2 regions of the Listeria sp. MAN/IMW/UF555 genome follow, and region 2 is predicted to be linked to the other one. Evidence: riboswitches for the same ligand, from Rfam matches in the RefSeq annotation. Region 2 holds a riboswitch; the other holds the start of a gene.

Region 1 (15,690 bases), 1.1 Mb from region 2:
TCCCGAATCAATTCGCCATATGAACCCATATGCTATCCTCCTATTTAAGTTCTTCTATTTCAAAAAGTCGGAATGCAGTATCTATGTCTATGCTTTAATTTCTCTACTCCAAACAATTTAGGAATCATTGTTCTTAAAATATATACCCTAAACACTAGTAGTTTAATTCTTTTACAGGCGAAAAGCTACTTACAATATCGTCATCTTCCTTTTTTAAGTATTAATAGCACAAAAAAAGAATGTCATTTTTCACATTCTCTTTAAAAATATGGTTCTGAAGTGTTTATTATTAGTCGTTTTTTATTTGTTTCACTTCATAATTAGCGCGTTTTAAAAACTCCACTTTTTTTGTTTCGGGGTTATTTTCTTGATATTGCACAACGGCTAATTCATGGATTCCTTTTCTCAATTCCGTTTTACTTAATTGAATTTGAAAAGAAAGTTCGTCGCCGCCTTGTTCCATTTGTACGATGTAGCCGTCAATGTAAATATAGGTTAGGCTTGCCGTACTCAACTCTTTCATATGAATTTCCAATTTTTCTACAGATTCCGCCTCTTCATAAACACAAGGCAGGTCACCTTGACTTGAAATATCATCCGTGGCAAGAAGTTCTATCCATCCTTTTTTCGTATCATTTGGAGGAAAATGCTGTTTTCCCCTTTTAGCTGGCACACCCGAAACATCTCCATTCCCGCTGTCCTCGCATGCTGATAATGCCACTAATACTATCAATAGTAATAATATGAGCAACCAACTACCTTTTCGCAACATAGTGACACTCCCTTTTTACAACAATACAATGGTTTTACTTTTCAGGAAAAAATGTAGAATATATACTACATAAAACCCAAATCAGTGAAACGCTTTCATAAATATGCTAAACTCTCTTTGTAAACATTCCAATGAAAAGAAGGATGTGGAAAAATGTTCAGTGTAACTACTTTTAACATTCGTTTTGATGATACCTCTGAGCGAAAAAAGAGCTGGGAATTGCGTAAAACACTAACAAAATCATTACTTGATAAATATCAATGGGATTTCATGGGGGTGGAGGAACCTCTTCTGCCACAAATGCGCGACATGAAAGAAATGCTAGATTGGGATTATTTCGGGGTAGGACGAGATGATGGTTTTGAAAAAGGAGAATTTACGGCTGTTTTTTATAATTCTACTCGTTTTAGATTACTGCAAGAAGGGCATTTTTGGCTTTCAGAAACGCCAGATGTTCCTTCTATTCATTCAACAGCGATGTTTCCGCGAATTTGCGTTTGGGGAAAACTAGAAGATTCGACGGATGGAAGACAGTTTTATATCTTCAATACGCATTTGGATCATGTCTCGGAGGAAGCTCGTCTATTTGCAAGCCAACTTTTACTGCAAAAAGCCGGTCTGATTGCAGAGAATTTACCAGTGATTTTACTAGGAGATTTCAATACAGAACCAGAAACACCAACGTATAACTTCATAACAAAAAAATACCAAGATGCGCAGTTGATTTCTCAGACTCCTATAAAAGGCCCAATTGGTAGCTTTCATGACTTCCAACCACTCCGACCTGAAAACGAATTAGAAAAAATTGATTACATCTTCGTGTCTAAAGAGTTCCGCGTACACTCTTACAAAACTATCACGGATCAAGTGGATGGCTGTTCTGCATCTGACCATTTCCCTGTGACTGCAACACTTGAATGGACATAAAAAAGAGAAGACAAAATTCGTCTTCTCTTTCACTTATAACATTTCTTTAATCATTTTATAAAGCGCAAATCCCATTTCTGTATCATTTTTATGCACTTTTAAAGCGATTGGCGCAGAAAAAGAGGTGTTTTGTGTCACGACCGTATTGCCATCAACACCAATTTTCAAGTCAAAGTCACGGTCTAAAGTTCCCGCAGTCTCGATCGAAACATACTTTAATGCCTTCTTCGGGAAAAACTTGTATTCTACTTTCTTACCAGTTATCCCTTGAGCATCCACATTAAAAATCCCTTTTGAAGTAATAATAACTTCATCTCTTATAAATTTAAAAATTTGAATAATCTTTTCATCATCTTCTAAAAATCGTTCTATGCCATAAGATGATTCGGTAACAATTGCTGCTTTTCCCATTAGTTTGTCAAACATGAAACCCATCCTTTTTGTTGTATGTATTCTTATTCAATTTTAAATGAACAAGTAAAGCTATATTAGCATAAAACGTTTTCATAGTATGTAGACATTGTGTGAACAGTCTGCATTTTTAAATAAAAAAAAGCTACTAATCCTTGAGAACAAGTAGCCCTTTTATCATTTAAAATGCCTTACTAATAACACTTAGACCGATAAACAAGAACAGTACAGCCATGATCACTGAATTGTTCTGGATAAGCCATTTACGCGTACTATCTAATGCGTTGTTAAGTCGATTCCCAGCCAGTAAGAAAGCAATCGTTGGGATGTAAATCGAACAACAAGCGATAATTCCAAAAATAATAGTTGCCGTTGTTTCTTGCCCGCCAGTTAAATTCAGGGCACCAACACTAACACCCGCAGTCAGAGAAAGCAACATATTCTTAGGATTCACCGCAGATAATAAGAAAGCAAAAATCATCGCGCCACCTGGTTTAATATTGCTCATTTTTTCAAACCATTTTGGTGTTGCAGCTTTCTCCCCGTTTTTCGGACGTTTCGTAAAATCATGGGCACCGAGCAAAATAAGTAAAACCCCTAAAACAATAAGTACCACTTTGACCAAGGTTGACTGATCTCCGGACGAACTAACCGCCGAACTCATTAAAAATAATCCAATAAAGAAAATAGCAATATTCCCAACAATCCAACCAACCGTATAAAAAATACTGTTAATCCGTGCCTTGTTGCTCAGTAAAATCAAAATAAGCCCTACAATTGGAAATGGACTAATTAAAATACCTACTGCCGGTGACAAAATAGCTGAAAAAGCTGAACCCACGCTGACTCCCCCTCTATACATTTTTTACAAATCCTTATCATTCAATCTACCTTTTTCCCTCTTATACTCACTAACAAACAATTGTCGCTATATCATTCCTTATGTTCTTCCCCAAAAAAACAATACAATACATTTGCCATAAACAGCTCATTAAATGCACTAAAACGCTACTTTTCAAGCAAAGTTATTCTTCTAAAAGTCTATTTTTATATAAAAACTCCCATTATGGAATCGGTGACTAAAAATGGAAATTCATGTTAGGGCTATAATAATAGTATAATTTCTATTGTTCGTTCAAATACAGAGACAGGTGGAAATATTATGAAAAAAGTAACCCATAATGACGTACAGGCGCAAATTGATACTGTGACCAGTCCAGAACAACAACTGAACGCAGGAATAGCACAAAAGCAAATCAGTTCTGTAAGACAATCAAATTCAACAAAAACAGACGAATCCTCGAGCACAGCAAGCATTTTATTCGGTATGCTTACTCTTTCTAAACGTAAATAACATCCGCTCCAAACAGAGTAGATGTTATCTGTTTCCGTTGACTATCCTAGTTATTTTTGCTATATTTTAATTATAAATCGGAATGTTACCGACGAAAGCCGGGCATAACCAAATATTTTTCTAAGTACAATGTTTCTCTGCATTTATTTAGAAAAGTATTTGGTTTTTTTTATAGATACTTTAAAATGTAGAAAAGGAGTTTTTAACATGCATACAAATACAGGATTTCCAGCCGACTTTTTATGGGGTGGAGCTGCTGCCGCAAATCAATTCGAAGGCGCTTACAACGTTGATGGAAAAGGTCTTTCCGTTCAAGATGTTACTCCAAAAGGCGGATTCGGTCAAATTACTGACGGTCCAACACCAGATAACTTAAAATTAGAAGGAATCGACTTTTATCATCGTTACAAAGACGACGTGAAACTTTTTGCTGAAATGGGCTTCAAGGTTTTCCGTACTTCTATCGCTTGGTCCCGTATCTTCCCAAATGGTGACGAAACTGAGCCAAACGAAGCAGGACTACAATTTTACGATGATTTATTCGACGAACTTCTAGCACATAATATTGAACCGCTAATCACTTTATCTCACTATGAAACACCACTTCACTTATCGAAAACTTACGACGGCTGGGTAAATAGAAAAATGATCGACTTCTATGAAAACTATGTCCGCACTGTATTTAATCGCTACAAAGGCAAAGTAAAATATTGGCTCACTTTCAATGAAATCAACTCGATTTTACACGCACCATTCATGAGTGGCGGTATTTCTACAAGCCCAGATAAATTATCACAAAAAGACCTATACCAAGCTGTCCACCACGAACTTGTGGCGAGCGCGCTGGCTACAAAAATTGGTCACGAAATCATGCCAGAAGCTCAAATCGGCTGTATGGTTCTAGCAATGCCAACTTATCCGCTAACTTCCAACCCAGATGATATTATTGCTGTTATGGAAGCAGAGCGCAAAAACTATTTCTTCTCTGATGTTCATGTTCGCGGCGCTTATCCTGGCTACATGAAACGCTATTTCAGAGAGAATAATATTGAATTAGACGTAACAGAAGAAGACTTAGAAATCCTTAAAAACACAGTAGATTTCATTTCCTTCAGCTATTACATGAGCACAACTGAAACAGCTGACGAGTCGAAACGTAAAGCTGGTGCAGGAAACATCCTTGGAGGCGTGCAAAACCCTTACCTAGAAGCATCCGAATGGGGTTGGCAAATCGATCCTAAAGGCTTACGCGTTGTCCTAAACGAATTCTGGGATAGATACCAAAAACCACTTTTCATCGTAGAAAACGGTCTTGGCGCTATCGATCAACTTGAACAAGACGAAAACGGCAATTACACAGTGAATGACGACTACCGTATTAACTATTTGAGCGCTCATTTATCGCAAGTGAAAGAAGCGATTAAAGACGGCGTTGAGCTGATGGGTTACACTTCATGGGGCTGTATTGACCTTGTTAGTGCCTCCACTGCTGAAATGAAGAAACGTTACGGCTTTATCTATGTTGATCGCAACAACGACGGCACAGGCTCGCTAAATCGTTATAAGAAGAAAAGTTTTGATTGGTACAAGAACGTTATTGCTACCAATGGTGAAGATTTATAAAAATGAGAAACCCAGGTTTGCCCTTTTTAAGAAGGGTAACCTGGGTTTTTTAATTGCTTGATAACGGAGGGACAATAATCCGACCGAGTAATCGCTGAAATAACCGATACCCCGTCCGCACCTGCTGTGAGAACCTCGGCTGAATTTGTTTCATTAATTCCGCCAATCCCGACAATTGGTAGCTTAATTCCAGCCCGGCGAATTTCTTCCAAAATTGCCGTTCCACTCACTGGCTCTGCATCCGCTTTTGAAATTGTGGGGAAAATTGGTCCTACGCCGATATAATCCACCGCACCAAGTCTTTCTGCTTCCGCTGCTTCACTAACCAAATGAACGGAAAGTCCGATTTTCATTTTTCCAACGCAACTCGCGATAACTTGGCGAATTTCTTCGTCGTTTTGCCCGACATGGATGCCGTCCGCACCAATTGCGAGAGCTAGGGCGACATCATCGTTAATAATGAATGGCACTTGATATTTTGCGCATAATTGTTGGCATTCTAGCGCCATTTCTTTTCTTTCGGAGGCAATTTGGAGTGAGCCTGCTCCTTTTTCGCGATATTGGAAACAAGTAATTCCGCCTTTCAGTGCTTCTTCTAACACACTTGGCAACGTTCCGCGGACTATGTCTTGCGTTCCAGCGATAAAATATACAGCTAGTTCAGCTCTCATTTCCCATCCTCCAATCGGTAAGCAAAATGGTTGGTCGGACCATGACCGTGACCAATTCCAAGCGGATATTTAATGGCACTTGTGATAAACTCTTTCGCAACTACGACACTGTCTAAAAGTGAATTCCCTTTCGCAAGTTCAGCCGCAATACATGCCGAAAAAGTGCAACCCGTCCCGTGCGTATGAGGCGTATCAAAGCGCTCGCTCGTAAGCCATTTTGTCATTTCACCATCATAGTAAAAATCAGCCGCCTCACTCATTTCGCTATGTCCACCTTTAATAACAACTGCTTTTACACCTAAATCAAAAATTTTCTTAGCAGCTTGTTCAATTTCCGCCTTGGTTGTGATTTTTTCTCCCAGAATTTCTTCCGCTTCTGGAATATTCGGCGTAATGATCGTACCAAGTGGCAAAAGCTCATCTTTCAACACTTGTGTCGCCTCGTTTTCAAGCAAAGCAGTGCCACCTTTTGCAATCATCACGGGATCAATGACGATATTTGGGAAGTTGTGCAAACGTATATTTCGCGCCACTTCTCGGATAATTTCTGCATCCGCAAGCATCCCAGTTTTCACAGCGCTCACTTGGAAATCCTCTGCAATCGCATCGCACTGTTCTCGAATCATATCTATCGGGATTTTATGCACTGCTTTTACCCCTAACGTATTTTGCGCCGTAATTGCCGTGATGACGGACATGCCAAAGGTTTTACGCTCTTGAAATGTCTTGATATCCGCTTGTATCCCCGCGCCGCCGCCAGAATCTGAACCAGCTATCGTTAATACTTGTGGGAAAATCATTTGCGTTCACCACTTTCTTGGATTTTGGCTTTGGCACGCGTTTTTTCGACCGACCAGCTAGCCAGTTCATCTAAAAATAGTGGTCGAAATGAGCCTGGAAGTTTTCTTTCTAACTCGATTTCCGCGTACTCAGAAGCCACCGCATAACTCGCGCACGCTTCGACACTAGCTCGAAAAGCGTCTTCCTGAACGGCGATAAAACTACCGCAAACCGCACTCAGCAAACAACCAGAACCAGTAATTCTTGGAAGCAGCGCGCTACCATTAGCCACTTTTGCAAAGCGCGTTCCGTCTGAAATCACATCCACTTCACCGCTAATAATAACAACCGTGCTCCATTCGTTCGCCACTTTTTCAGCAATGCTCAGCACATCCGCCGAACCAACGCCCGCATCCACGCCTTTCGCTTCCCAAGCTTCACCAGCAATCGCCGCAAGCTCTCCCGCATTTCCACGAATCGCCGTAAACTGAATTTCTGCCAATAATTCTTGCACCACTTTACGACGGTATGAAGTCGCGCCAACACCGACCGGATCAAGCACAACCGGCGTTCCAGCAACATTTGCCGCACGTCCAGCAATTTTCATCGCCGTAACTAGCTCACCGTCTAGCGTTCCGATATTAATCACGAGCACATCTGCCATTTTCGCAAGTTCATCCATTTCTTCTTTCGCAGAAGCCATAATCGGTGACGCGCCAATCGCAAGCAACCCGTTCGCCGAGTCATTCGCAACCACGATATTCGTAATATTATGCACCAACGGGCCTCTTTCCCGCACTTTTTCCAACGTCATAAAATCAAACATAATTCAAACTCCCACGCCAATTTTGTTTTTTATAAGCCATATCAAAAAACGCCCATTCCATTTCCACACTGATTTGAAAAGCCTGCTTCATCAGAGCAAGTTCCCGCGCATCCGCCATACTCGCCGCCTGTTCCACCAACCGCTTCTGCTGCAACACCACTTTTTGATAATTTTCATCCACATAACTATCCAACAACTCTTGATAAAATGGCTCCGAACTCCGCGCCGTTTCATACATTTTCCCCATATCCGCATAAAGCGCATAACACGGTAAAAGCGCCGCAATTGTCACCCCAAAACTGCCAAAATCCGCCATCCGGTAAAGATGAGAAGTATAATGATAAGCAGTTGGCGCCGGTTTTCGCTCGGAAAAATCACGCTCCGTTAGCCCAACCCGCGGATAAAACTGTTCGCGCATCAACAATTCCGACTGCTGAAGCCGCACCTGTACTTCCCTCATTTCCGTAGCAAGTTCCGCTGTCCCAGCCTGCTCCACACTTTTCTCAATCACCTTCTCAAAATGCGACAAATAATAATCATCCTGGAGTAGATAATAATAAAACGCCTCTTTCTCAAGCGTCCCATCCGCCAAACTCCGCACAAATGGATGCCGCAACGTTTCCTGCCATAAATCCCCTACTTCTTCTTGCAAACCGTGAACAAACATGCAAACTCCTCCTTTTGAACAATAAAAAAAGCGCCCACTGTCCCTTAGCATAAGCAAAGAAACAGTAGCCGCGATAAATTTTCCGGTCACTTTCACATTCACTTCCCTACGCTTGCACTAACAAACAGGTTCAAAGGGTCAGAAAGCATTACCTTCCTATCTCAGCCAGAATCGGCCCCCCTAGTTTTTCTTATTAAGTTGTGTTCATCATAGCATAGAGTTTTACCGCTGTAAATCCCCAAATGTAATAAGCTCAAACCCATTTTCAAGAAGCCAATCCCGCACCCGCACATCACAAATCGTCGCAAGCTCACGGCACCGCATCAACGTATAAGAAGAATTATCCAGCACAAATTGATCCAAAAAACCGACATCAAAATGCATCTCAGCGATTTCGTTTGGTGCCAATTTTAATAATCCGAAATCATCGTTAAGGAAGTTCTCAACCGAGACACCACCATTTGTGTAGGGGAGTGCGCCCGACTCCAACAGTTTAGTAATCGGCAAATAACCTTCCTGATCTGGCCATTTTTTATCGCCACTGTATTTTAAAGTGGTGTGAATCCCGAACTCACGCGCAATATCAAAGAAAGCTTGGTCAACCGTTTCATCACCAATTGAGTGGCAGTCAATGTGTTCTGGGTAGTGACCAGTTAGCGCTTTGAACCGTTCCATTTGAGCAATCGTTTCCGTTCGTACATCTTCGTATTGGAATTTCAGTTCTGGGTTGGCACGGTAGTATTTAGAACGATGGAATTCCCCGTTTTCGTCAACAAGTGACGGGATTTCCGCTGGGTCCGCGCATGGTTTCCCGAGTAGGAAGTTTGTGTGTTGCCCGATGAATAGGTCTGGGTGGTCTTTTGCGAGAGTAATTGCGTGCTCAGCAGTTTCTAGGTTCGGCATGAGTAAGGTGGATGTTGTGATGCCGGTTTTGTAGCTTTCGATAATGCCGTGGTTGATGGCTTTGGATAGACCGAAATCGTCTGCGTCGATGATTAGTTTTGGCATGGTAAATCCACCTCTAATTGTTTAAACACAGAATCCAAAATCTCCTCCGGTATCTCCGCAAACGCATCCCCAACCGAAACCTCAAACGCACAAACATCCGCTGATTTCTCCTGCAAATACCCCGAAATCCCAACGCCAGTTTCATCCTGAATCTTCGTCAAAATCGCCCCAACCTCATCAGTCGACTTCTCAAAATAAACATGAAACATATTAGAAACCGGCACTTCCGGCACAGTCTTCACGCCTGGACACGAATTAAATCGCTCAGCCAATCCTTTCGCCGCCTCAAAATATTCCGCCATTTTCCCAATTCGTTTTTCAAAATAATAATCCGCGGACAAAATATACGGATACAGACTAATCAAATCCCCGCCATACCGCCGTTTCCAGATTTTCGCCTCTTGCACAAAATCAGCATTCCCAGCCAGAATCGCCCCAGCAATCCCGCCAATCCCTTTGTAAAACGACACATACACACTATCAAACAGCGCGCAAATTTCTTCCGCAGACTTCTGATAAAACGGCGTAATTTCCCATAACCGCGCCCCGTCCAGATGTAACGAAATACCTTGTTCACGGCAATACTCCGAAATCTCCTCAAGCTCTTCAAAAGAAGGCAGTTGCCCACCAATTTCTCGTTGAGGAAGTTCGATAAGCACACTAGAAACTGGCTCGCGAAGACTTTTAATATCGTCAATTGTCAAAAGTCGATTCGCTGTTCCAAGTAATATTGGCGTGATTTGTTGCAATTCTTTTAGCCCATCTTGCTCGTGAATCTCCAAATGAGAGAGCGGATGATATGCCACTCGCCGATTCTCTTTCCGGTCAGCCCAAATTCTTAATGCAATTTGCTGAGCCATCGTCCCACTTGGAAAAAATACCGCAGATTGTTTCCCGAGAATTTTCGCGATTTTTGTTTCAAAGTTTGCAATAACTGCACCATTTCCGTAAATATCGCTTTCTGAGTTATCATCAATATTTTGAAGTGCTTCTGTAAGAACACCAACATTGCGCGGACCGTTCCCGCCTAGTTTATAAGGTGTTTTTTGGTAGCTAGTTTTTAGTGTGTTTGTCATTTTGGTTCACTCCTTTTACGATATACTTGATTGATTGTATAACAATTATATACCCAATATATCTTATAATCTTCAGCTTTTAATTTATTATAGACTCAACAAATCTACTCCCGCAACTTCTCCTATCAATCTCCTCCAACACTATTATAATAAAAATTTTGACAATTCTAATTATAACCGCTAAATTAGAAGTACAACATATTATAAAACACAAAAGGACTGAACACATGTTAAAAAACAAAAATTTTAGATATTTATGGTTAGGTCGTTTAATCAGTAATGCCGGGGATAGCATGTATTACATTGTATTATCTTGGTACATTTTAACACTCACTAATAATTCTTTTTGGGTAGGGATAGTTAATTTTGCTATTTTTATACCTAACATTTTTTCCTTTTTATTTGGTCACTGGATAGATACACATTCCAAAAAAAGATCCTTGCTTTTATGCGAATTCGGGCAATTATTTGCGATTTTAATTATGGTTATCAGTATTTTGTTGGATTTTCAAAGTCCTCTGTTATTATGTATTTTAGCATTTTTAGCTTCCCTTTTTGGTATGAATACATATACTATACAAGACGCAATGACTCCTTTTATCATAAAAAAAGAACAGCTAGCAAGTGCTCAATCATATATGTCTGTTGCTTATAATGGTACCGAATATTTATTCAACGCCTTAACAGGATTCTTAATCAATATTTTTTCAACAATTACCCTTTTAGTTGCTAATATATTTACCTTCTTGTTCGCAATATTTTCTTTTTCAAAAATAAAAGAACCTACAGAAGCAAATAATAAAGAACCTGAACCTTTCTTAAACAATGTATTTAAAGGCTTCATTGAACTATTTCAAAATAAAACCATTTTATTTATCGCTATCGGCGGAGGCATGGCAAATTTTATGTTCGGCGGATTGAATGTCTACCAAGTATTAATTGCAAAAGAGCAAGGAAGTGCCATTGTGCTTGGACTATTGACATCAACTATGGCCATTGGAACATTGATTGGCTCAACTCTCCTAGCAACATTATTACTAAAATTCATGAAAATTGGAAAAGTACTAACTTTATGCACGCTCATGTTCGGACTAACAATGCTAATAAGCTCTTATTTTGTAAATTCCTCCCTTATTATTTTTATCTGGGGGATTGCAAGTACTTTTTTAGGAGTCACCCATGTTGTCCAAAAACCTTTTTTCCAAGTATTAATTCAAAAAGAACATTTGGGCAAAGTTTTCAGCGCTCTTTATAGCCTAAGTGTAGCCACATTACCTATAGGAGCATTATTATTTGGTTATTTTAGTAGTCATAATTTAAATAGTTCTATCTTTCTTCTTATTTTCGGCGGAACCTATTTACTTATCAGTTTCATATATTTCGTAAACAAGCATATTTTTAAATTTACTATCTCAGATAAAATATAAAAAGGACTTCTATCATAAACACCCCCACTAATCTCATCTAAAATGAAATTAATGGAGGCGTTTATTTTATATTTTTTAAAACAATAGGTGGTTATAACGGACTTCCAATTCCCGCTTAATATAGTTTAATTTTTCTTATATGTTTCCTTAATCAAACTGTTCTCTTTGTCATCCACTTTTTTCAAAACTAAATTCTCACTTTCAAGCTCCATAGAAAGTACATAATCTCTTTTTTCTTTAGTATCCACGCGGTATTCATTTCCTTTTTGTTCACTTTTCGTTATCTCAATACCATCCTGTGCTTCAAGCATTTTAAGGGCTTTTTGCACGTTCTCTTTTTCACTTTCTGTTTCATAACCATATACTTTTTTACTAACTACCGGACCATCATATTGGTATTTATCGCCATCTTTTTGTTTTAATTTATAAGAATTTGTTATGGCAACTTCATCATCAATATACAATTCTGTTACATTACCATCTGCATCCATGTCCAGATCCACACTCATCTTACTTGCCATACCTGTATCTTTTAAATTCTTCCCGTCACTCGTACCTACACTAACCGATTCCAACTTCCACTTCCCAGTAAATTTGCTATCAACAACCTCTTTACCACATCCTACTAACAAAAGACAAATCCCTAAAAATATAATACTTACTAACTTTTTGCTCATCTCGTTGCTCTCCTTTTTTTGTATATAATTAACGGTTAATCCCGTTCCACCTCGATGTACTCCATTGCTTGTGTTTTCTCTTCAAAATACTCATCATGCCATTCAATCAGCACCTTCTTATCCAGCGAAACTCGAACACTTTTTGTTAAATGCGAAAGAGCTTTTATATCCACTCCATCACCATCAAAATTCAATAGCACTGGCACTTGATCACCAAAATTATCTCTATCTACTAAAATCGCAACCCCGCCAGCTTCATCTTGGTATACTCGTACATCTAAATTAGATATTATTTCCCATCCGTGTACTGTTTTTTTCATCATTTATTCATCTCCTATGTAATATTTTCTCTCTAACTATCATCATATCCTAGTAACCCCTAAATTCCAACCCAAAACCAATTTCCACTTCCAAAGTGGCAAATAATAATTTCACCTCCCCCATTTTTCCAGCTATAGTAAAGACAAATCAAAAGGAGGTCTTTACGTGACAGATAGCAACGAACTAACAACAGAACTGGATTCCATGGCAATCATCTTACACGCCGGGAATGCGAAAAGTTGTGCTTTTGAGGCACTGAAAGAAGTAAAACTGCAAAACATCAAAGCTTTCACGCAGAAAATTACTGAAGCGAAAGATGAGATTAAACTGGCGCACCGAGCGCACGCGGAACTTTTACGAAAACTATCTTCAGAGAACCGAATGAGAGAGGTGGATTTACTGCTGGTTCATGCGGAAGGTCACTTGTCTTCTACGGATATTGCCGTGGAAATGATTCGGGAACTGGGAGAAATTTATCAATGGAAATGGAGTTTATCTAATGAATAATAACTTTTTATGGGGAGGTGCCACGGCCTCTTATCAATGTGAAGGTGCTTGGAATGTGGATGGCAAGGTGGAATCGATGTGGGACTACTACTTGCACGAAGCAGATCTTGAGAATGGCGATGTGGCGAGCGATCACTACCACCGCTACGAGGAAGACATTCGGATGATGAAAGAAGGCGGGCAAAATTCCTATCGTTTTTCCTTATCTTGGCCGCGAATTATTAAAAATAGGCAAGGTGACATCAACTTAAAAGGGATCGAATTTTATCAAAACTTGCTAGATACGTGTAAAAAATATGATATTGAGCCGTTTGTGACACTTTATCATTGGGATTTGCCACAATATTGGGAAGAAACTGGTGGCTGGTTGGATCACGACGTTTGTGCTGCATTCGAGCATTATGCCAAAGTTTGTTATGACCATTTTGGCGATAAAATCACGAATTGGACCACTTTTAACGAGCCAAAATGGTTTGTTGCTAACGGATATAAAATCGGCAACTATCCGCCCGGCTATCAAAATACGCAAAAAACAATGATTGCGGCTTATAATGTGATGTACGCGAGTGCTTTAGGTGTGAAGGCTTTTAAAGAAGGTGGCTATCCTGGGCAAATTGGCATTGTTCACAGCTACACGCCGGTGAACGGGGTCGATGAAAGTATCGAAACGAAAATTGCAATGCGCTACGCTGATAACTATTGCAATAACTGGATTCTCGACACAGCCGCACTTGGCGAATTCCCAGTCGACCTCATTGCCGAACTAGCCAAATCGCACGACATCAGTTTTATGAAAACAGACGAACTACAAACAATTAAACAAAACACTGTCGACTTCATCGGCTTAAATTACTATTCGCGCACGCTCGTTAAACCATACACTGGCGGCGAAACCCAGCTACAATTCAACCACAGTGGTAAAAAAGGCGAAAGTAAAGTTCTCATCAAAAACTGGTTCGAACAAGTGAAAGATCCCGCCAACGAAACAACCGAATGGGACACAGAAATTTATCCAAAAGGCTTACAAGATGGCTTAATCGAGGCATACGAACGCTATCAATTACCACTTTATGTGACAGAAAACGGCATTGGTGTTCGCGAAGACGTTTCTGTACCACAAGTAGATGATGCTTACCGAATCGCCTTTATGAATGACCATATTAACGCCATTTTCAACGCAATCGATGCTGGTTGTGATGTTCGCGGCTACTACGCTTGGTCCCCGTTCGACCTTTACTCTTGGAAAAATGGTGTCGAAAAGCGTTACGGACTTGTTGCCGTTGATTTCGAAAACAATCAAATCAGAAAACCAAAAGCTTCCTACTACTGGTTCAAAGAAATGATTGAAAGTCAGGGAAAACTCATCAAACGAAGAGAATTTTAAAAAAAGGAGCAGGAAAATGAAAAATATCATGTTAGTTTGTAATGCTGGTATGTCTACAGGAATGCTTGCGAAAAAAATCGAAGCCGCTTCTGGCAATACATTAAACGTCACTGCTTATAGCGAATCCGAGTATACCGATTATTTGGACGGTGTCGACCTCGTTCTTATCGGCCCACAAATCCGTTTCCTTATGCCACAAATTAAACAGGCCGTCAGCGTCCCAGTCCATGCCATTTCACCAGTAAAATACGGCATCATGGATGGCAAAGGGGTTTACGAAGACATCCAGAAATTAATAGGAGGATAAAAACATGCGATTTAATACCATTAGCGAAAAAATGGATCAATATATTTCCCCGCTGGCTAACAAACTTAGCCAGCAACGCCATTTGAAAGCAACCAGAGATGCCTTTATGTCCATGCTGCCAATTACATTGTTTGGTTCGATTCCGATTATTTTGAAAGCGGCTCCAGTCACAGATGATACGAAAAACGGCTTCCTGCTTGCCTGGGCTAAATTTGCTGAAAAATATGATTTAATCCTAAACTGGATTAGCGGAATCACACTTGGCGCCATGTCGTTATATATTTGCGTCGGTATCACGTATTATTTATGCAAACACTACCACGAAGATTTCTTACGCCCACTTATGTTTTCTATCGCCGGTTTCTTTATGCTCGTACTTAATCCAATCAAAATGGGTTGGGACGGCAAAGAGGTCGACATCAGTTTCCTTGATGGACGCGGAATATTACTTTCAATTTTCGTCGCCATCGTTACCGTAGAAGGTTATCACTGGATGCGCAAGAAAAACGTCGGTCGAATAACCATGCCCGATAGCGTCCCAGCCTCACTATCCGAGACATTTGCAGCCCTAGTTCCTGGTATTATTTTAATGACCTTTTTCTCGATTATCTTTATCATTTTCAACCTGCTAGACACAACTGCCATCCAATTCTTATATGAAAAAATAGCGCCGAGTTTCAAAGCGGCCGATAGCCTACCATTCACGATTCTAAGTATTTTCCTAGTTCACCTATTCTGGTTCTTCGGTGTACACGATGCCGCACTTGCCGGAATTCTAGGCCCGATTCGTGACGGAAACCTTTCTATCAACGCCGCTGAAAAAATGGCTGGCCAAGATTTGACGAATATTTTCACGACACCGTTCTGGACGTATTTCGTTATCATAGGTGGTTCTGGTTCTGTTCTCGCACTTGCCTTTTTAATGATGCGATCCAAGTCCAAACAACTAAGC
Region 2 (15,690 bases):
TTATTACGATCGCCCATCATTGTTTGTGCTAATTGGCTTGATTCATACCAGAAATCATAGTTTCCGACATATAATTTAATTTTGCTGAAATCAAGATCCGCAATGTGCGTACATACTTTATTTAAGAAGTGACGGTCATGGGATACTACGATAACAGTATTATCAAAGTTAATTAAAAATTCTTCCAACCAGTGAATCGCACGGATGTCAAGGTGGTTGGTAGGCTCATCCAGAAGTAAGATATCTGGTTTACCGAATAAAGCTTGCGCAAGAAGCACTTTCACTTTTTCTCCACCAGTTAAATCTTTCATTAGTTTGCCGTGTAAGTCAGTAGGGATACCTAAGCCATTTAATAAAACAGCAGCGTCAGATTCTGCTTCCCAACCATCTAATTCAGCAAATTCGCCTTCAAGTTCAGCAGCGCGAATACCATCTTCATCACTGAAATCTTCTTTCATGTAAATGGCATTTTTTTCGTCCATAATTTTGTATAGACGTTCATGTCCCATTATTACAGTGTTAAGAACAAGTTCATCATCATACTGGAAATGATCTTGGCGAAGGACAGCGAGACGCTCACCTGAACCAATATGCACATTACCACTTTGAGAATCAAGCTCGCCAGAAAGCACTTTTAGGAACGTTGATTTACCAGCACCGTTTGCTCCAATAAGACCATAACAGTTACCTGGTAAAAATTTAATTGAAACATCTTCAAATAGCTTTTTATCGCCGTAGCGTAAGCCAACATTATTTACAGTTAACATTTTCTTCCTCCAATACTAAGTTACTTCTTCTTGAAATCAGAAAAAGCACAATTACTTCTATTTTAACATGGTTAGTTCAGCAAAGAAAGCTTACACGCATAAATAAATGTTATAATTGAAAAATAAGGAGGGAAGCTAAATGGATTATCAGCAAACTTTACAAGAAAAAGTCGCGCTTTGCCTTAGTTTGCAAGGTGCAAAGGAAACATTTCCATTTGATTCTAAAACACATGCTTTAACAATTGGCGCGAAAATATTTGCGCTCATCCATATGTATCACGGGGATTTATATGTCAGTGTTAAGTGCCAACCTGAGAGAATTGATTTATTGCGCGATGAATATATGAGTATAAAACCCGGTTATCACTTAAATAAAAAACATTGGATTACACTTGTGATTAATGAAAAATATGATGTCGAAGCGGAAACAGAATTTGCTTTAATTAAAAATAGTTATCAGCTAATTTTTGACAAACTACCAAAAAAAGCACAAAATACTGTAAGATTTTCTGCAAATGATTAAAGAAAACAAATAATTCTTTACAAAAAAACATCTCATGCTATAATGATTGTTGTACGATAATTTCATAGACGTTACCACAGGGGGGGCTTCTTAGCTGAGATTGAATCCGCGTGTTTTTGGATTCTGACCCTTTGAACCTGTTCGTTAATACGAGCGTAGGGATTGTGGCGATTGCATTTCTAACAATAGAAACTGCTTTCTTCTGGGGTACGTTTTTGACCAAAAAGAAGAGGGGAGTTTATTTTTTATGCAAAACAAACGATTAATCATTTTACTTGAATGTGCTATCTTTGCAGCAGTTGCGATGGTACTAAGCTTTATCCCGCTAGACATTGGTTCCAGTTTTTCGATTTCACTAGGAATGATTCCAATGTACGTTATTGCAATTCGTCGCGGTTTTTGGGCGGCTGGATTTGCTGGGCTTTTATGGGGGTTACTACATTTTTTAACAGGGAAAGCTTATATTTTAATGCCATCTCAGGCAATTATTGAATATATCCTGGCCTTCAGTTTTATTGCTTTCAGCGGAGTATTTAGTAAACAAGTTCGAAGTAATTTAGCTGCTAACCAACTAAAAAAAGCCATCGAGTGGGCGTGGGGAACCATGATTATTGGTGGTTTGGCTAGATATTTCTGGCATTATGTAGCTGGCGTTTTATTTTGGGGCGCTTATGCTTTTCAAGGTTGGGGAGCACAACTATTTTCAGCAGTGATGAACGGAGCTAGCTGCCTCGGAACCGTCGTTGTTTGTGGAATAGTTATCTCGATACTACTCAAAACAACGCCTAAATTATTCTTACCTAAATAAAGGAAAGCCCTGTTAGTAAATGCTAACAGGGCTTTTTAGTATGTTATAATAGAATAAATACTGTATTACAGCGTAACACAATGTTCATTTTTACGATTATAAGTTTAGCAGCGATGTTCTTTACGTGCCACAAGTACGAAATCATCTTGTTTAGTAACTTCCGTTTGAATGCCACACTGTCTTTAAGCTGTTTTTTTGTATTTAAAAAGTTTAAATCATTACTAGTTAGGGAAAAGATTTATCGATTGCCAATTTTTTTGGTAGTGGTAAAGAAAAAATGGAGGTGTATAAGCGTGTTAAAATTCGAACACGTAACGAAGACTTATAAAGGGGGCAAAAAAGCTGTTAATGATCTAACACTTAACATCGATAAAGGAGAATTTGTTTGTTTTATCGGTCCAAGTGGTTGTGGGAAAACGACAACAATGAAGATGATTAACCGGCTTATTGAACCTACAGAAGGCAAAATATTTATAAATGATAAAGACATCATGGCGGAAGATCCCGTCAAACTAAGACGTTCTATTGGTTATGTTATTCAGCAAATTGGCTTGATGCCACATATGACGATTAGAGAGAATATCGTCCTTGTACCAAAATTACTTAAATGGTCCGAAGAGAAAAAACAAGAACGGGCGAAAGAATTAATTAAATTAGTTGATTTGCCAGAAGAGTTTTTAGACCGCTATCCTTATGAATTAAGTGGTGGACAACAACAACGTATCGGTGTTTTGCGAGCGCTTGCAGCAGAACAAAATTTAATTCTAATGGATGAACCATTCGGAGCACTGGATCCAATTACTCGGGATTCTCTACAAGAAGAATTCAAGAATTTACAAAAAGAACTTGGAAAAACAATTATTTTCGTTACCCATGATATGGATGAAGCGATTAAACTTGCAGACCGTATCGTTATTATGAAAGCTGGCGAAATTGTTCAGTTTGATACACCAGATGAAATTCTACGTAATCCAGCAAATTCATTTGTAGAAGATTTCATTGGTAAAGACCGCCTAATTGAAGCAAAACCTGATGTTACACAAGTAGCACAAATTATGAATACGAATCCAGTGTCTATTACAGCAGATAAATCTCTACAAGCTGCCATTACAGTCATGAAAGAAAAACGAGTAGATACGTTACTTGTAGTGGATGAAGGTAATGTGTTAAAAGGATTTATCGATGTAGAACAAATCGATTTAAATCGCCGCACAGCAACTTCTGTGATGGATATTATCGAGAAAAATGTATTTTACGTGTATGAAGATACCTTACTCCGTGATACTGTACAGCGGATTCTAAAACGTGGTTATAAATATATTCCTGTAGTTGATAAGGACAAACGCCTTGTTGGGATTGTAACTCGTGCCAGTTTAGTAGATATTGTTTATGATTCCATTTGGGGAACGATAGATGATGTGGCAGAAAATCAGGAGGAACAAGCGGATTCCGAAACGACAGAACCAGAAATGAAGCAGGAGGGATAAGCTATGGACGCAATTGTTACTTTTTTTCAAGAAAACGGCCATAACTTGCTTGTTCAAACATGGCAACATCTTTTCATCTCCTTATCTGCTGTAATTTTAGGGATTGCAGTTGCCGTTCCTGTTGGAATTTTACTGACGCGTTCACCAAAAGTAGCAAATTTTGTTATTGGCGTGGTTAGTGTTCTTCAAACGGTTCCTTCACTCGCTATTTTAGCATTTATTATCCCGTTTCTTGGGGTCGGTACATTACCAGCGATTATTGCACTGTTTATTTACGCACTTTTACCAATCCTGCGTAATACTTTTATTGGAGTTCGAGGAGTCGATAAAAATTTAATCGAATCTGGTCGTGGTATGGGCATGACGAATTGGCAATTAATCATTAATGTCGAAATCCCTAACTCTATATCAGTAATTATGGCTGGTATTCGTTTATCAGCTGTATACGTTATCGCTTGGGCAACACTTGCTTCATATATTGGAGCTGGTGGACTTGGAGACTTTATTTTTAATGGCTTAAACTTATATCGTCCAGATTTAATTCTCGGCGGAGCAATCCCAGTAACTATTTTAGCCCTTGTAGTAGAATTCGCGCTTGGAAAATTAGAGTATCGTTTAACTCCAAAAGCCATCCGTGAAGCTCAGGAAGGGGGAGAATAACATGAAGAAAAAATTTATCGCGCTATTCAGCGTATTACTACTAACTAGTTCTCTTTTCTTATCTAGCTGCTCTTTACCAGGACTTGGAGGCAGTTCTAAAGATACAATACGCATTGGAGCAATGGCCACGACAGAATCACAAATCGTTTCCAATATTTTAAAAGAATTAATCGAACATGACACTGGTCTAAAAGTAGAAATTGTAAATAACCTCGGATCAACTATCGTTCAGCACCAAGCCATGTTAAATGGTGATGTAGATATTACAGCGACAAGATATACAGGAACAGACTTAGTTGGGCCTCTTGGAGAAGATGCTATTAAAGACCCTGAAAAAGCTTTAGCAGCAGTAAAAAAAGGATTTGAAGAGCGTTTCCACCAAACATGGTTTGATTCTTATGGCTTTGCTAATACGTATGTGTTCATGGTACGCCAAGATACTGCTAAAAAATACAACTTAACTACAGTTAGCGACATGCGTAAAGTAGAAAATGAGCTTACTGCTGGGGTCGATAATTCTTGGATGGAACGTGAAGGAGATGGTTATAAAGCATTTTCAAAAGCTTATGACATCGAGTTCAAGAAAATTTTCCCAATGCAAATCGGCTTAATTTATACCGCACTTAAAAACAATCAAATGGATGTGGCGCTTGGTTATTCAACAGATGGCCGTATCCCAACATATAACTTAAAATTACTAAAAGATGATAAAAAATTCTTCCCACCATACGATGCTTCAGCTCTAGCAACAGATGAAATTTTAAAGAAACATCCAGAATTAAAAACTACTATCAATAAGTTAAAAGGTAAAATCTCAACAGAAGAAATGCAAAAGCTTAATTATGAAGCAGATGGCAAATTAAAAGAACCATCCATCGTAGCGCAAGAATTCTTGCAAAAAAATAATTACTTTGAAGGTAAAAACTAAGGAGGTGCCAAAAGATGGACACATTAAAACAATTAATTGATTATTACCAAACAAATGGAAGTTATGTCATGGAAGAGTTCTGGCGGCATTTCTTAATGAGTGCGTACGGAGTTATCTTCGCCGCAATCATAGCGATACCACTCGGAGTATATATTGCTAGGAAGAAACGCTTAGCTGGATGGGTTATCCAAATTGCCAATATCATTCAAACTATCCCAGCACTCGCAATGTTAGCTGTACTTATGCTAATTATGGGTTTAGGAACGAATACAGTCGTTTTATCCTTGTTCCTATATTCTTTACTCCCAATTCTAAAAAACACCTATACGGGCATTAGAAACGTTGATGGGGCACTTCTTGAATCGGGTAAAGCGATGGGCATGACGAAATGGCAAGTGCTTCGTTTGATTGAAATGCCACTTGCTTTATCGGTCATTATGGCAGGTATTCGAAATGCGCTTGTTATTGCAATAGGTGTTGCAGCCATCGGGACATTCGTTGGAGCAGGCGGCCTCGGTGATATTATAGTCCGCGGAACCAACGCAACTAACGGAACCGCAATTATTTTAGCTGGAGCCATCCCAACAGCAGTCATGGCAATATTAGCCGATGTACTTCTAGGATGGGTCGAACGTACTTTAAACCCAGTTAAAAACAAAAGAAAAACATTAACCGAAGTCTTATAAAAACAATCGAAAACACAACCTACCAGCTTCATAAAAAGGTTGTGTTTTTCGTTTGACAAAGAATGTTTCCCGTAGTAAACTTTTTATCATAAACGAAAGAAGGTCAGGGAGCATGAAAAAGGAAAAAACAGAACGCACAAAACAAAGCTGGAGAAAAGCACAGAATGCTCCCAGCTTAAGCGAAGTAAATAATTCAGTAGCAATTCCCAAAAACGCAAAGTTCTTCCGGAAATTATTTGCATTTATGGGACCAGGTGCCCTTATTGCAGTTGGCTATGTTGATCCTGGAAACTGGGCGACATCCATTGCCGGGGGTTCGGAATTTGGTTACACTTTATTATCAGTTATTTTAATTTCTAATATTTTAGCCGTTTTACTACAATCACTTGCGTCAAAATTAGGTATCGTGACTGGGCGCGATTTAGCTCAAGCATCAAGCGATCATTTTTCCAAACCATTTGGCTTTGTCCTATGGATTTTAGCTGAATTAGCCATTATTGCAACTGATATTGCTGAAGTTATCGGTAGTGCGATTGCGCTTAATTTACTCTTTGGCATTCCTTTGATTTGGGGCGTTTGTATAACAGCATTAGATATTTTTCTTGTATTATTTTTACAACATAAAGGTTTCCGCTATATAGAAGTTATTGTTATTACTTTAATGGTGACGATTCTTGTATGTTTTGGAGCTGAAATGGTCATGTCACACCCAGATATGCAAGCAATTGCGAAAGGTTTTATCCCGCAATCAGAAATCGTTACGAACCCGGCAATGCTTTATATCGCACTCGGGATTCTTGGTGCAACAGTTATGCCGCATAATTTATATTTACACTCATCGATCGTGCAAACAAGACAATACGCGCGAACAAAAGAAGGGAAGAGAGAAGCGATTCGTTTTTCATTTATCGATTCAACGTTCTCTTTAACTATTGCGTTATTAATTAATGCATCTATTTTAATTTTAGCTGCTGCTGCCTTTTATACTACTGGACAACATAACGTAGCTGGAATTGAAGATGCCTATAAATTACTTAACCCAACACTTGGAAGTAGCATCGCCAGTACGGTGTTTGCGGTAGCTTTACTTGCTTCTGGTCAAAATTCGACATTAACAGGCACATTGGCTGGTCAAATCGTTATGGAAGGTTTCTTAAATATCCGTCTAAAACCAGTAGTACGCCGCTTATTAACCCGTGTACTAGCAATTGTTCCAGCAGTTATTATTACAGCACTTTATGGAGCAAATGGAATAAATGAGTTGCTTATTTTCAGCCAAGTAATACTCTCCATGCAACTATCTTTCGCTGTTATTCCCTTAGTTATGTTCACAAGTGATAAACAGAAGATGGGCGAATTCGTTAACTCACCATGGTTAAAAATAGTGTCTTGGTCTGTTGCAATTTTTATCGCAGTCTTAAATATCTACTTATTATTTTACACTTTAACTTCATTATAAAAAGAGAAGGTTACGATAATTTTATTATGTAAACAATTAAAAATAATTTTCTCATTTCTTTCCCTCGAAATTTTCATCTTTATGCTATATAATTGAATTATATAATACTAATGGCGTAGTAAAGGTGTTGATTAACGATGACGGATAAACTATTAAAACAACATAAAAGGCTTTTAGAACAGCAACATAAACTACCGTACACAATCAAACTGGACGGCGAAGTTTTCACAATCATTATTTATACAAAATTAAACAAAGTAGCTGGAGTCACTGTACTAAACTCAAAAGACGAACCAGCAACAATGAAAGAAGCAGAAGCAGTAGTTAATCGCATTCAAAAGTATAATTTCTATTTTGAATACTTGGGTAAACGTGCTCATGTAATTAAAGAACGCGATAGCATTATTGCTGAAAAGATAGAACAAACACAATTAATTCTAAATGATAATACTATTTTTGGTGAACAAATGCAGCCAACGATTGATGAACTTAATTTAGCGATGGAAGTTTATAAACAACAACAACGCAAATTAGACGTTTATCAAGAAGATATTACTTTGCTCAACCAAAAAATTAAAATGCAAGGTGAAATTTTAGAAGAAGACTGGGAATCAGCTGAAAATCTTTCCATTGCGTTTACCAAAGCTGCATATGCGCAAAGTATCTATTTAGAAGCAACACGAAAGAATCGGAAACAATTAGCAAAATGGTTCCATCTCCATCAAAAAGAATTACCAACTGAAAAACAAAAAGCATTAGGAAAAATCGTATCTGTTCTAAGTGATACGAATGCTGGACTTGTATTTGATCAAATTATTTCGCTTAGACCTCTTCTTGAAGAAGGCTTAATGCTTGATCATGAGCAGTCCTTAACCCAACGTGCTGCTGAATTTAATAAAGAGTTCGAAACACATTGTCGTTTCTATAAACCCAATATTAATAAAGTGAAAAATTTAATCAGACAATAACAAAAAAGCTAAGTGGCGTAAAAACCACCTAGCTTTTTTCTATTTAATAATTCCTTGATCTTGTAGATAATCTTTAGCTACTGTATAAGCTGATTTACCATTTACATTCACTTCATAGTTCATTTTACGCATTTCATCGTCTGTAATTTTCCCTGCAAGTTTGTTTAATGGTTTTTTCAGTTCTGGATATTTATCTAATGTTTTTGTCAGCATAAGAGGTGCCCCTTGATAAGGAGGGAAGAGTTGTTCATCATCTTCTAGCACTTTTAGCTTGTACTGAGCGAGTTCACTATCAGTAGAATAAGCATCTAAAAGGTTAATGTCACCAGATTTAATTGCATTGTAGCGAAGTTTTGGTTCCATTGTTTTCAAGTTCTGGAAGGTAAGTCCATATTTATCTTGAATGCCTTTATATCCGTCCGAACGATCTTTAAACTCTAGTGTAAATCCTGCTTTAACCTGATCAGCTACTGGATTTAAATCAGATATTTTCTCTAATTTGTTTTCTTTAGCAAATTCAGGTGAAACAGCAAGCGCATAAGTGTTATTGTATTCCATTGGTTTTAAGTATGTCATATCAAAATCTTTTGCTAAACCATCACGTGCTTGCGTGTAAACTTTTTCTGGATCATGTGTTTTTGCGTTTTCTTTTAAGAAAGTTTCTAATACGGTACCTGTAAATTCAGGATAAATATCTATATCACCTGATTTTAAAGCATTAAAGACAAAGCTTGTTTTACCCATATTAGGTTTCACATTAACTTTTAAATCCGTCTCATCTTCAATAACTAATTTGTACATATTAATCAAAATTTCTGGTTCTGCGCCTAATTTCCCGGCAATCGTAATTTCTTTTTTATCGGAAGCAAAATAAGGAACGACGATGATTGCGGCAGTAAGTAAAATTCCTGCTGAAATCGTAATAATCGTACTTTTAAAGGATGCTTTTTCAAGGAATCGCAGTAAGAAATCAAACAAGATTGCGAGTAATGCTGCTGGAATTGCACCAAGCAGGATTAAACTATTATCATTACGATCAATCCCCAGTAAAATCAAGTCCCCAAGACCACCAGCGCCAATTAATGCAGCGAGGGTTGCCGTACCGATAATTAATACCATAGCCGTACGTATACCAGCCATAATTACAGGCATTGCAAGAGGTAGCTGTACTTTGTATAATCTTTTCCATTTGTTCATTCCCATTGCGCGTGAAGCTTCGACAAGAGCTGGGTCAACTTCTTTTATCCCAGTATATGTATTCCGTAAAATAGGCAACAGGGCGTAGATTACAAGCGCAATAATTGCTGGAACTATCCCAATACCGACAAGTGGAATTAATAACCCAAGTAAAGCAAGGGAGGGGATTGTTTGAAAAATAGCAGCTACTTGAATAATTGGTTCAGCAAGTCGTTTATGTCTAGTTAAGTAGATACCTAGAGGCAAAGCAATGAGTACAGCAATAAAAAGGGATACGAACGAAATCTGAATGTGTTGTACTAAGGCCGTGAATAGCTCATCTTTACGGACAGCAAATGTATCTAGTAATGTATTCATACAAGCTCACCCGAACTTTCAAGATGACGCGCTAAAAATTGCATCACTTGTTTATTAGTAATCGTACCGATAAACTGACCGGTTTCATCTTTAACTGGAACCGATTGTTCTTCGGCAATGCGGCGAACTAGATTTTCAACTGGTTCGTTCGAGGAAATTCCCATCGTCCCGTCACTAGCTTGATAGGCGTAAAACAAATCAGCCTCTATTAAATCATTTACTGTAAAACTCGATTCTAAAATTGGTGTATTGAACGCGTGACCAGAAGCTAAGAAATCTTTAACAAAATCATTTTCAGGATTTTTTACAATTTCTTGTGGAGTAGCGACTTGGACAATTTCTCCATCTTGCATGACACAAATACGGTCTCCCAGTGCTAGAGCCTCTTGCATATCATGGGTAACAAATACGATTGTTTTCTTGATTTTCTTTTGAAGTGTGGAAATGTCTTGTTGTAAACGTTGGCGTGAAATAGGATCAAGCGCGCTAAAAGGCTCATCCATTAAAATTATTCCTGGATCGGCCGCAAGTGCGCGAACAACACCAACACGCTGCTGCTCTCCGCCAGATAATTCAGCTGGCTTACGATGGCGATAACTTTCCGCATCTAAACCAACGCTATCAAGCAATTCGGTAATTCGATCATGGATTTTTTCTTTACTCCATTTCTTTAACTCTGGAACAATAGCGATATTTTCTTCAATTGTCATGTGAGGAAAAAGTGCTATTTGCTGTAAAACATAGCCAATATCCCAGCGGAGTTCATGAATATCATAATCACTAATACGCTTTTCATTAATATAAATGGTTCCAGTTGTAAGTGGAATCAAGCGATTAATCATTTTTAACGTTGTCGTTTTCCCGCAACCACTAGGTCCGATGAAAACAAAGAACTCGCCGTCTTTTATGTCCAAAGTAACATTATTCACTGCTGTCTTATCATCGCTGTACTTTTTGGATACATTATCAAAACGAATCATTTTTTCATCCCTTTCTCAATTTAATCGAATGTATGTTCTATATCATATCATTTCTGATTTTAATTCTCAAGAACATATCATCCAATTACCCTAAATTATTACTATCTATTCCTATTTTGATAAAAAAACTATGGAATTCTTTGTAAAAGTGAGGTTCCATGATAAAATAAAGGAAGTGATTTTTCAAAATTACATCAATGAAAGGTTTGAAATAAATAATGAACAACTTGCAAGCACAATTTCCTCATATAGCTATTAAATTAAATGAACCCTTATCTAAATATACGTATACGAAAACAGGTGGAAATGCAGATGTTTTCGTTATGCCGAAAACAATAGAAGAAACGAAGGAAATCGTTACTTATTGTCATCAAAACAAATTACCACTTACAATTCTTGGAAATGGCTCTAACTTAATTATTAAAGATGGTGGTATTCGCGGAGTAATCGTACACTTAGACTTACTTCAATCCATTGAAAGAAAAAACACACAAATCATCGCAATGAGTGGAGCTAAGTTAATTGATACAGCAAAATTTGCATTAGATGAAAGTTTAAGCGGACTGGAATTTGCGTGCGGCATTCCAGGTTCGATTGGCGGTGCGTTACATATGAATGCAGGCGCTTATGGAGGCGAAATTAGCGATGTCCTTGAAGCAGCTACTGTTTTGACACAGTCCGGCGAATTAAAGAAATTAAAGCGTTCTGAGCTAAAAGCAGCTTATCGTTTTAGTACGATTGCTGAAAAAAAATATATTGTTTTAGACGCAACTTTTTCACTGGAATTAGAAGACAAGAATATTATCCAAACGAAAATGGACGAACTTACCGCTCTAAGAGAAGCAAAACAACCTCTAGAATATCCATCTTGTGGGAGTGTATTCAAGCGTCCACCAGGCCATTTTGCTGGTAAATTAATTCAAGATAGCGGCTTACAAGGCCATATTATTGGCGGCGCTCAAGTTTCACTAAAACATGCTGGTTTTATTGTTAATATTGGCGGCGCGACAGCTACTGATTATATGAATTTGATTGCTCATGTACAACAAACTGTACGTGAAAAATTTGATGTTGAATTAGAAACAGAAGTTAAAATTATTGGCGAGGACAAATAGCCAAATTAAGTAGGAGGTTATTTATTTTTGAAAGAGTTTAGTTTATTTTTACAGAATCGAAGCGTACGACGCGTTGGGGTATTTCTGCTAATTGCCTTCGTACTTTACTTGCTTAGAAGCCAAATGAATATTATTTTATTAACATTCATTTTTTCTTACCTTATTACTCGACTAGAAAACTTTATTTTACGACGAATTTCAATTTATCGACAAATTATTGTGTTGTTGCTTTACGTTTTAATTGCAGGCGTGATTGTCTTCGTTTTCGTTAAATATATTCCTGTTTTAGCGGATCAAATAAATCAATTAGTGAAATTTGGTAATAGCTTCTTAAAAACAGATAGTAATAATGAGTTTATTAACTACATTGTTAGTCTAGCAAATCAATTTGATATTATGAAATACACAGAACAAGGCGTTTCAATGATTCTAACTTATTTGACTAACGTTGGGACAGTGTTGATGAACGTATTTATCGCACTTATGCTAAGTTTGTTTTTCTCATTAGGAAAAGATCATTTGATTTCGTTTACCAATCAATTTTCCACTAGTAAGATAGGCTTTATTTACGAAGAAGTAAAATTCTTTGGTTCAAAGTTTGTGGCTACTTTTGGGAAAGTAATCGAAGCACAGTTTATCATCGCTCTTGTTAATGCTGTACTTACGACGATAGCGCTCTGGATTTTAGGCTTCCCGCAATTGATGACTTTATCGATAATGGTGTTCTTACTTGGATTAATTCCAGTAGCCGGGGTTATTATTTCTCTTATCCCGCTAACTATCATTGGTTATTCCATCGGTGGCGTAGAATACATTTTCTATATTTTAGTAGTTGTCATCATTATCCATGCACTTGAATCTTATGTACTTAATCCAAAACTTATGTCAGCAAAAACAAATTTACCAGTTTTTTATACTTTCATTATTCTTATTTTCGGGGAGCATTTCTTTGGAATTTGGGGATTAATCGTTGGTATTCCAGTTGTAATGTTCTTCTTGGATGTTCTAGGCGTCACGAATCAAGAAGAAGTTAACCAACCAAAAGATACAATCAGTCATACGTAATGCACACGGGGGTTCTTCCAGATTAGCTGGAAAACCCCTGTTTTTTAAAGGGGGAAAGCATAATGGAACAACATCTTTTTGTGATTTCATTAGATGCGCTAGGAGCACTTGATTTAAAGGACACGTCTGATTTACCAGTTTTACGAGAATTAATCCAAACGGGGACACATATTCAAGAAGTAGAAACGATCTATCCATCACTTACATATCCAGCACATACGAGTATTATTACTGGTCATTATCCGAAAACTCACGGCATTATAAATAACACAAAAATTCAACCCGAGAAAGATTCACCAGACTGGTTTTGGTATAAAAAAGCGATTCAAGTTCCCACTTTATATGATTTAGCAAAAGAAAAAGGGATGACAACCGCAGCTTTTTTATGGCCAGTTGCAGCAAAAAGTAGTATTGATTATAATATTGCGGAAATTTTCCCAAATCGCTTTTGGTTAACGCAAATGATGGTGTCGCTTCATGCTAGTTCACCATTATTTTTAATCGATATGGACCGAAAATTTGGACATTTACGAAAAGGCATAAATCAGCCAGAGCTTGATATATTTTTGACAGCGAGTGTTGTAGATACAATAAAAGCCAAAAAACCAACCTTACTTTTAACACATTTAGTAGATATGGATAGTATGCGTCATGCCCACGGAGTTCATTCGATAGAAGCAAAAGCCGCTTTAAAAAGACATGACAACCGTTTAGCTAAAATTATTCAGGCCACGAAAGATGCTGGTATTTATGAAAATACAGTTTTCGCTATTTTGGGTGATCATTATCAAATAGATGTAACGCACGCAATCCGCTTAAATGTTCTCTTTGCTGAAAAAGGCTGGCTAACAGTAGTGGATGGCAAGATTACAGACTGGGAAGTATATGCCAAAAGCTGTGATGGCTCTTGTTATATTTATACGAAAAATGAAAAACATAACCAAGAAATCGAGATTTTACTGCAAAGCATCAACGAAATAGAAGAAATTTTGTCAACTGAGGAATTAACACGTCGGGGTGCTGATAGCCAGGCTACTTTTATGGTAGAAGGGAAGAGTGGTTACTACTTTATGGATGACATAGATGGTCCGCTTTACGAAAAAGTGACTGAGGAGATGCTTGGAAAACCAGGTTATTACAAAGCAGTTCATGGCTATTCTCCAAGTAAACCGGATTATAAAACAACGATTATTTTTAACGGACCTGGCATAAAAAAAGGCAAAAAAATTGCAAATGCACATTTAGTTGATGAAGCTCCAACTTTTGCCCGAATTTTAGGCTTACAATTTCCAAATACTGCTGGTACTGTAATAGAAGCGCTATTCGAATAGAAAAGAGGGGAAATACTTTTGGCATATACAAAAGAGGAAAAAAGCTGGATTTTTCAAGATTGGGCGAATTCTGCCTATTCTATTATGATTACAACTGCCATTTTACCGATTTATTTTAAAGGGGTGGCAGCAAATGCAGGAATTGCTGATACAACGTCAACTGCTTACTGGGGTTATGCGAACTCCATTGGAACTTTGTTAATTTCATTACTCGCACCAATCCTTGGCACAATAGCAGATTATCAATTTTTTAAGAAACGGTTTTTCGGCATTTTTACGGCAATAGGGATTGCTTTTACTTTCTTACTTATTTTTATCCCTACGGATGCCTGGCTTTTGTTACTTGGATTTTATGTGTTATCGTTAATCGGTTTTTCAGGGGCAAATATTTTTTATGATGCATTTTTAATTGATGTAACTACTAATGACAGGATGGATAAAGTGTCATCTGCTGGGTATGCTTATGGTTATTTGGGTAGTTGTATTCCGTTTATTATTTTCATTATTTTTCAAGCGACAGGAATTTTACCTATTAGTGATGTGGCTTTAGTAAATATTGGTTTTGTTATGACTGCATTATGGTGGTTGTTTTTTACGATTCCGATGTGGAAAAATGTACATCAAATCCATTATATTCCAGCGGTGAAAAAACCAGTCAGAACAAGTTTTAAGAGGTTATTTCATACAGTGAGTCATATTAGTGAACATAAAAATATTGTTATCTTCTTAATTGCGTATTTTTTCTATATAGATGGGGTGGATACGATTTTCCGGATGGCGACTTCTTATGGAATTGACTTAGGAATTTCGCAAACGACATTAATATTAATTCTCCTAATGACACAACTCGTGGCCTTTCCGTTTACATTGTTATACGGCTACTTAGCTAAACGTTTTAGTGCCAAACCGCTAATCTTTACTGCAATTTTTGTTTATATTATTATTTGTATTTATGCCGTATTTATGAAAACAGCGCTTGATTTTTGGATTTTAGCCATGTTAGTTGGAACTTCACAAGGAGGGATTCAAGCATTAAGTAGATCCTTTTTCGGGAAAATCATTCCTAAGAAACGTTCTAATGAATTTTACGGTTTTTATAATATTTTCGGTAAATTTTCAGCAATTATGGGTCCGGCACTGATGGGCGTAATCACGCAAATCACTGGAAAAACACAGTACGGGGTAGCTAGCTTAATTGTTCTTTTCCTCGTTGGCGGCATTTTATTTTTATTTGTAAAAGAGAAAAACTTAGAAAATCTTTAAATCCTTTTAAGAAAGTCCTTATTTTCAAGTGTTAAGCTAGATGTAAGATTTGAAAAGGAGGACACCAGGATGAAAAAATACTTCATAATTCTTGTT

Evidence for each region. A riboswitch is a leader RNA that binds a small molecule or an ion and turns the genes downstream of it on or off. The one in region 2 is predicted to bind thiamine pyrophosphate.
Region 1: linked by a shared signal. The riboswitch ahead of tenA (thiaminase II) and the one ahead of thiT (energy-coupled thiamine transporter ThiT) in region 2 are both predicted to bind thiamine pyrophosphate.

What each region holds. Positions count from the first base shown of each region.
Region 1 is NZ_JBZWZS010000001.1:1,337,590-1,353,279, forward strand. It holds partial or broken gene AC4PG8_RS06675 (XRE/MutR family transcriptional regulator) at 1-29, opposite strand, end outside; gene AC4PG8_RS06680 (superoxide dismutase) at 290-769, opposite strand; gene AC4PG8_RS06685 (endonuclease/exonuclease/phosphatase family protein) at 926-1,699, shown strand; gene AC4PG8_RS06690 (PH domain-containing protein) at 1,733-2,125, opposite strand; gene AC4PG8_RS06695 (GAP family protein) at 2,292-2,951, opposite strand; gene AC4PG8_RS06700 (hypothetical protein) at 3,273-3,464, shown strand; gene AC4PG8_RS06705 (glycoside hydrolase family 1 protein) at 3,672-5,087, shown strand; gene thiE (thiamine phosphate synthase) at 5,114-5,758, opposite strand; gene thiD (bifunctional hydroxymethylpyrimidine kinase/phosphomethylpyrimidine kinase) at 5,755-6,558, opposite strand; gene thiM (hydroxyethylthiazole kinase) at 6,555-7,364, opposite strand; gene tenA (thiaminase II) at 7,357-8,031, opposite strand; TPP riboswitch at 8,118-8,223, opposite strand; gene AC4PG8_RS06730 (ChbG/HpnK family deacetylase) at 8,254-9,039, opposite strand; gene AC4PG8_RS06735 (threonine aldolase family protein) at 9,027-10,115, opposite strand; gene AC4PG8_RS06740 (MFS transporter) at 10,343-11,542, shown strand; gene AC4PG8_RS06745 (hypothetical protein) at 11,668-12,219, opposite strand; gene AC4PG8_RS06750 (hypothetical protein) at 12,255-12,539, opposite strand; gene AC4PG8_RS06755 (PTS sugar transporter subunit IIA) at 12,706-13,047, shown strand; gene AC4PG8_RS06760 (glycoside hydrolase family 1 protein) at 13,040-14,431, shown strand; gene AC4PG8_RS06765 (PTS sugar transporter subunit IIB) at 14,448-14,738, shown strand; gene AC4PG8_RS06770 (PTS sugar transporter subunit IIC) at 14,743-15,690, shown strand, end outside.
Region 2 is NZ_JBZWZS010000001.1:268,359-284,048, forward strand. It holds gene AC4PG8_RS01275 (ABC-F family ATP-binding cassette domain-containing protein) at 1-767, opposite strand, end outside; gene AC4PG8_RS01280 (MmcQ/YjbR family DNA-binding protein) at 907-1,290, shown strand; TPP riboswitch at 1,360-1,470, shown strand; gene thiT (energy-coupled thiamine transporter ThiT) at 1,538-2,098, shown strand; gene AC4PG8_RS01290 (betaine/proline/choline family ABC transporter ATP-binding protein) at 2,392-3,585, shown strand; gene AC4PG8_RS01295 (ABC transporter permease) at 3,589-4,245, shown strand; gene AC4PG8_RS01300 (osmoprotectant ABC transporter substrate-binding protein) at 4,247-5,173, shown strand; gene AC4PG8_RS01305 (ABC transporter permease) at 5,188-5,859, shown strand; gene AC4PG8_RS01310 (Nramp family divalent metal transporter) at 5,972-7,318, shown strand; gene AC4PG8_RS01315 (hypothetical protein) at 7,456-8,286, shown strand; gene AC4PG8_RS01320 (ABC transporter permease/substrate-binding protein) at 8,326-9,840, opposite strand; gene AC4PG8_RS01325 (ABC transporter ATP-binding protein) at 9,837-10,820, opposite strand; gene murB (UDP-N-acetylmuramate dehydrogenase) at 11,039-11,935, shown strand; gene AC4PG8_RS01335 (AI-2E family transporter) at 11,963-13,000, shown strand; gene AC4PG8_RS01340 (alkaline phosphatase family protein) at 13,063-14,331, shown strand; gene AC4PG8_RS01345 (MFS transporter) at 14,350-15,594, shown strand; gene AC4PG8_RS01350 (VanZ family protein) at 15,664-15,690, shown strand, end outside.